DNA from 3 places in the Anaerobacillus sp. genome. Region 3 is predicted to be linked to each of the others. Evidence: predicted binding sites of a transcription regulator. Region 3 holds the regulator's gene; each other region holds the start of a gene.

Region 1 (2,274 bases), on a different contig from region 3:
TTTAAAATACTCCCACCCGCTAACGTTAGATGAAGTAGCGGTTCAAAATCGTAACGTGACCTTTATGATGGCTCATTTCGGCGATCCGTGGGTCTTAGACGGAGCGGAGGTTGTTTATAAAAATTCAAATATGTTTGCTGATTTATCGGGGCTTATTGTTGGTGATAGAAAAGAAGTATACCGGATTTCAAATACACCTCACTTCTATGATCATTTACGACATGCAATCACGTTTTGCGACCACTATGAGAAATTATTATTTGGAACAGATTGGCCACTTGTTCAAGTTCAACCATATATTGAATTTATTAAAACATTTATTCCAGATCGGTATGTCGAAGATGTTTTTTACAATAATGCCATAAACGTCTTCCCGAAAATTAAACAGTTTTTATAATTACATTGAGGCTGTCTCAATGCATAGTAATTACCGTCTCATCACTATCAGCGGATGAATAAACCGTTCTAGCTAGTGAGAGGCGGAGATTAACTATCGCTTATGAGAGAGCCTATTTGTTTAATAGCGAGTTAGTAAACTTTGCACTTCGAGACCTGAACCTAATGTGCTACATTAACCGACTTAAGAAAGCTTGCTATTTGCGACAAAAAACTGGCTCAGCCTTTGTTGAACTTTATTTTTTAAATTTGCATTTAAAAACCGGCTAGTTTTCACATAGCCGCGGTAATAGCAGTAAAATTCTGTGAAAGTACCATCGTTTGGGCCAAATTCGATCTTCATTCGTTGTTTATTTAGCTGTTTTTTTATTTCAAACAATTCCTTGCTAATTGTGCCAATCGCAGAATGGATTAATTGTAAATATGGCTCTTTTAGTTTGAAAAATGATTTTTCAACAACGATCAAGTCGTTTTGCAATACTTTCCGAGCTAATGTTAAAATAATGAATGCTTCGAAAAGACGTTCTTCTTGCTGGGATAAACAATTCATCAATAAAAGCTCCTTCCTTAAAAGAACCTATGTTCGTATTTTTATTTTAAATGATGATTGTTATTTTTGCAACAACTGTCTATAATAGGAAAATAAAAAGGAGGAATTACATAATGCGTTTTTGGATTTACGGTTTAGTCACTCTATTACTTATTTTATTTAGCGCTGGATGTGGACAAGGCACAACAGAGGAGAAAACAGGAACTGGATATGAAGAACCACCAGCAACTGAAGAAGCCGATTTAGTTGAGGAGCCGGTACCAACAACAGAAGAAATTACTCCAGTTGAATACCCGCAATTTCATACAGCTGTTCAACCTGAGGAACGGCTGGTGAAAATGGTGACGAGTAAGGGAGACATTACAATTCGTCTTTTCCCTCAGTATGCACCATTAGCAGTGGAGAATTTTATTACTCACAGTGAAAATGGTTACTATGACGGTGTACTTTTTCATCGAGTTATCAATAATTTTATGATTCAATCCGGGGACCCAGAAGGAACGGGTATGGGTGGTGAAAGTATTTACGGAGAGCCTTTTGATGACGAGTTTACACCATCACTCGGACATTTCCGTGGTGCTTTATCGATGGCAAACCCTGCACGTCCGAATACTAATGGAAGTCAATTTTTCATTGTACAAGCGGATGATTTTGATATAAGAATGATTGAACAAAGGGAGCAACAATTAGGAATTAAATTCCCGCAAGAAACAGTTGAACTATATGAACAACATGGTGGAACTCCTTATTTAGACTATGGTCACACAGTTTTTGGACATGTCTTTGAAGGAATGGATGTTGTTGATGCAATTGCACAAGTCGAAGTAAAGTCTAATAATCGTCCAATAGAGGATGTCATTATTGAAAGAATAGAAATTTTAAACTAACAAAAAGGATCTTCATAAATAAAAGAGAGCTGACACAACGTCAAGCTCTCTTTCGATTTAATAAGAGTAGATAGGCTTTAATGATAAATGCCTACTTAATTAAGCGTTTTTCCAAAAATGATCGTCGTATATGGTGGTAACGTTACGACACCATTACTATTCGTATAGTCCTCTGTTGTAGCAAATACGATTTCACCAACTTCATCGTCGAGAGTGATTTCAATTTCATTTTTTGAAAGGTTATGAACGACATGAAGGTCTTCTTCATTGTAGATACGTTTGAACGCAAGAACACCTTGTTGTTGAATTGGTGATTCAGTGATATTACCAAATAATAGAGCAGGTTGAGATCGACGTAAATAAATCATTGTTTTATAGTGATTTAATAAAGAAGTTGGATCCTCAAGTTGTTTCTCAACAGAAGGGGCATCGCTTCCAGTA
Region 2 (2,274 bases), on a different contig from region 3:
GACTTAGAGGGATGACTGGCGATAGAGAAATTATTGTTGTATCTGAAAGAGATCAATACGATCAAATTCGTACAGCAGACGATCGACTTCGTGCAGGGGAACCATTCGAAGAAGTTGGCGCTACAATTAATGCTATGTTCCAAGATTTTGGAAGAGCTATTCAACGACCGTTTGAACGTACACGTTAATTAATAGTAACTAAATAAATAAAAGAGGCTAGATGGCTAGCCTCTTTTTGTTATATATGGATAAAAGTGTTTATGGTTGGCGATAATAATGATGGACATTTATAAAGGCTTTTTTTTGAGGGGAAATTTTCAATTCTGCGGCAGTTTTATTAAGGGTTGCAAGCGGAAAAGCATAAAATGAGTCAAAAAGATTAGAACTGATTTTGTCAATGGTGGTGATTATTGTGGTAGAAAAAGGCTGGTTCAGAAAGAATATAAAAGGAATAGTGTTTTTTGCACTTTTAATATTATTATGCAGTGTTAGTTTATTGTTAAATCAATCACAACAATCTAAGCAGTTAGCAACTGCTCAAGATTATCCTCTTATGAGGGAGAATATTTATAAAGGCAAAATCGAAGATACTAAACCGGTAATGGCCAATTATCAAGTAATGGATCCTAAGACCGTGAAAGTAATCTTAGCGAGAATTTATCTTGATGGAGAAGTTAGTGAGGAAATAGTTGAAGAAACAATAATATCAATGGAAGATTTTTGGGCAGAGTATGCTGAATGGGATTTAATTGACCAAGATGAGGCTCAAGTTGTATTTCAACAAAGGGTAGATGATATTTCTCCTTTATTAAAAATTAACGGGTATTTCGGGATATCAGAAGAAGGGACTTTAAATATCTATGAAGGAAAGCCTTCAGAAGATAAAGTTATTCAGTCCTTTTTTCAAATCAATATGAAAAAGCTGAAAAGTCATCAACAACGCGAGTTAGAAGATGGCATACCTGTGCAATCTAGAGACCGTTACGAAGAAGTACTTAAAATATTCAAAAAGTATGCCAAACATGAAATGTAAGGCAATTTCTTAAGCTGACCTATTGGTGTTTGATCACACCTATAAGTCAGCTTATTTTCTGTAAAAGAAATGTTTGGGCATTGACTAAATTTACGATTATAAATAGTTGATAATGACATTTTAAAACAACCTTTTCTTACTTGTCGCTGAATTTCCTTGAACGAGCCTGTAAAATTCATTAGAATTTTACAGCCAAGAGAAAGCGAATGTCCCAGCGAGATTCCCTTTAAGGTTGTTCCACATGACTTTTATGGTAAAATAAAAAATAGAAATAAACGTTCGGGTTTAAAGGATAGGAGAGGTATTCATTGATTGAGTTTGTAAAAGGAACTGTAAATTTTATAGATACACAATATATTGTAGTAGACGTAGGGGGAGTAGGGTATCAACTATTTTGTGCGAATCCCTTTATTTACAATGTAGACGAAGATAACGCAATCACTGTGTTTACATATCAGTATGTTAGAGAAGATGCAATAAAGCTTTTTGGCTTCCGCTCAAGAGATGAACGGGCGCTGTTTGAAAAGCTATTAAACGTATCAGGAATTGGTCCTAAAGGAGCCTTAGCTATTTTAGCTTCTGGACAGCCACAGCAAGTCGTCAATGCGATTGAAGAAGAAAATGAAGCGTTTTTAACAAAATTCCCAGGTGTCGGTAAGAAAACAGCTCGACAAATGATCTTAGATCTTAAAGGAAAGCTAGCTGATTTCATGCCGAGCTTAGTTGGCCCAGTTTATCAACTGAAAACCGAGCAAAAAGCTAGGTACCCTCAAGAATTAGAAGATGCAATGGAAGCGTTACAAGCTTTAGGCTATGTTGAAAGAGAAATTAAGAAGATTGCACCTAAGCTTGCCGAGGAAAATTTGCCTACAGATCAATATATTAAGAAAGCATTACAAATGCTTTTAAACATATAGAGAAATAGTTGCTCTTTCAGGAGGTTAAATGATGGAAGAAAGAATGGTTTCGGCTGAGGTACAACAAGAGGAAGAAACTCTCGAAAATCAACTACGGCCCCAATTCCTTACACAATATATTGGACAAGAAAAAGTAAAAAATAATTTAAAAGTATTTATTGAAGCCGCAAAATTAAGAAATGAATCGTTAGACCACGTCTTGCTATATGGTCCACCAGGATTAGGGAAGACAACACTGGCAACGATCATTGCCCATGAAATGAATGTTCAAATTAGGACTACATCAGGTCCGGCTATTGAAAGGCCCGGTGACTTAGCAGCGAT
Region 3 (2,274 bases):
ACTTCCAGCAGATAGACAGGGAGAATTTTTACACCGGTATACTCTTGGACTTTACAGAGTTTTAAGGAAGCTAACCGAGACTTTTCCAAATATCTTATTTGAAAGCTGCGCCTCAGGAGGTAACCGTTTCGACTTAGGGATGCTCTGTTACATGCCGCAAGTGTGGACGAGTGATAACACAGATGCTATCAGTCGTTTAAGTATTCAAGAAGGGGCTAGTTATGGCTATCCTTTATCAGTCATGGGGGCACATGTTTCAGTATGTCCAAACCATCAGACGTTAAGAAGTGTTCCGTTATCAACTAGATTCAACACTGCATGCTTTGGGTTGTTGGGTTTTGAATTAAATTTATCGGATATGTCAAAAGATGCGTTGGATGAAATGAGAGAACAAATTCAGTGCTATAAAGATTGGCGACAAGTATTTCAATTTGGACGGTTTTACCGGGTGAACAATCCTACAATAGGTAGTGGGACAAGCTGGATGGTTGTTTCGGAAGATGGTTTGCGAGCAGTTGGCGGTATTTTTCAGATCCTATATAATGAGCAGAGTGCTCGAATGAAGTTTATCGGAAAAGGGCTTTTACCTGGTGCAATTTATCACTTTTACAATATGCCCTTTAAAATACCAGTAAAAGTGTTTGGTGATTTAATTAATATGTACTCGCCGGTTCATATTAAACAAGATTCAATGTTACACAACATCGTCTCAAAGTTCTACTCTTTAAATGGTGAAGTTGAGGATTATGTCATACCAGGAGACGTTATTAATGAGGCCGGTATTTGGTTGAAGCAAGGGTTTCAAGGAACAGGTTATGATCAAGATATAAGAGTCTTTAATGATTTTTCTTCAAGATTATATTTTATGGAAGTATGTAATAATTTAATAGAGAATATGTAGAAGCAAGGAGTCAGACTCCTTGCTTTTTTACCTGGATATGTCAAGCCAAATTCTTTCCAAAAACACAAAAAAGAACCAACCAAAGTTGATCCTTTTTATAATTAGACATATTAACTGTTAGTGTACCGAGCGGAATACCCCAATAACTTTCCCTAAAATCGAACAGTTTTGTAGAATAATAGGTTCCATTGAAGAGTTTTCCGGCTGTAGTCTAATAAAGTCTTTTTCTTTAAAGAAACGTTTAACTGTAGCTTCATCTTCTTCAGTCATAGCCACAACGATATCCCCGTTATTTGCCGTCGGCTGTTGCCTAACAATAACCATATCTTTATCAAAAATTCCTGCCTCAATCATACTATCACCTTGGATTACGAGAACAAAGACTTTGTCGTCCCCAACGAATTTTTCGGGAAGGGGTAAGTAATCCTCTACATTTTCATAAGCTGTAATTGGTTCTCCGGCAGTTACTTTACCGATGATAGGTACATATGAAGTATTAGGTGCTAGCTGTTCATAGCTTTCGTCTTTTAAATCAAGAACTTCAATGGCTCTAGGTTTTGTAGGGTCTCTGCGAATTAATCCCTTTTTTTCGAGGCGAGAAAGGTGCCCATGCACAGTAGAACTAGATGCTAACCCTACTGCTTCACCGATTTCTCGAACTGATGGTGGATACCCTTTTTTCCGAACTTCATCTTTTATATAATCTAAAATTTCTTGCTGCCGTTTTGAAATCTTATTCATTATGTAGCACCCCATTTTCTTCATTATCTTACCATAATTATACTTCAGTTGTATCAAATATGCAAACATAAGTTCTAAAAACAGTTGACAAGAACGAATGTTCGTTATATTATAAAAGAGAACATATGATCTTATATAAGAAAGTGAGTGTTTTAAATGGATAAAAGACAAAAGTTTTCATTCTCAGATATTAGTTATATTGCATTATTTATTACTATAATCGCTTACATGTTAATGTCTGCTCATGTTTCTGCCCAACCTAAATATGAGCATTTCATAGAAGTAGAAGTAAAAAATGGAGATACACTTTGGTCAATTGCAAGCAAATACACAGATGGAGTAACCGTCCAGTCTTACATAACGATATTAAAAGAACAGAATAATCTTAGGGATCATCACATTTATGCCGGACAAGTTCTACTCGTTCCTCAACAAACAAATAAGGATGCAGGTGTTGAAAATGAAAGCGATCATTTACTGTCGAGTAAGTACTGATAAACAAACTCAGGAAACGTCATTATCAAGACAAAAAGAGGAATTAGTATTGTTGGCAAAGAGAAATGATCTCTCCATCTTTAAAATTATTGAAGAGAAGGCAAGTGGATTTGAAATTGAGAGAGATGGAATTTTTG

What was found. Region 3 encodes LexA, which represses DNA repair genes until DNA is damaged. Its sites were predicted from a motif close to CGAACATATGTTCG; they were not measured.
Region 1: a site for LexA is predicted at 969-982, ahead of ACK4M9_RS18660 (YhjD family protein). Genes of this name have one in related genera too.
Region 2: a site for LexA is predicted at 1,302-1,315, ahead of ruvA (Holliday junction branch migration protein RuvA). Genes of this name have one in related genera too.

What each region holds. Positions count from the first base shown of each region.
Region 1 is NZ_JBKBWN010000017.1:24,789-27,062, reverse strand. Features, by position in the region: gene ACK4M9_RS18665 (amidohydrolase family protein) at 1-397, shown strand, start outside; gene ACK4M9_RS18660 (YhjD family protein) at 581-946, opposite strand; gene ACK4M9_RS18655 (peptidylprolyl isomerase) at 1,060-1,833, shown strand; gene ACK4M9_RS18650 (alpha-amylase family glycosyl hydrolase) at 1,929-2,274, opposite strand, start outside.
Region 2 is NZ_JBKBWN010000001.1:58,710-60,983, reverse strand. Features, by position in the region: gene ACK4M9_RS00300 (YhcN/YlaJ family sporulation lipoprotein) at 1-188, shown strand, start outside; gene ACK4M9_RS00295 (BofC C-terminal domain-containing protein) at 413-1,033, shown strand; gene ruvA (Holliday junction branch migration protein RuvA) at 1,342-1,950, shown strand; gene ruvB (Holliday junction branch migration DNA helicase RuvB) at 1,982-2,274, shown strand, end outside.
Region 3 is NZ_JBKBWN010000005.1:23,750-26,023, reverse strand. Features, by position in the region: gene ACK4M9_RS08120 (alpha-galactosidase) at 1-901, shown strand, start outside; gene lexA (transcriptional repressor LexA) at 1,019-1,642, opposite strand; gene yneA (cell division suppressor protein YneA) at 1,799-2,137, shown strand; gene ACK4M9_RS08105 (YneB family resolvase-like protein) at 2,103-2,274, shown strand, end outside.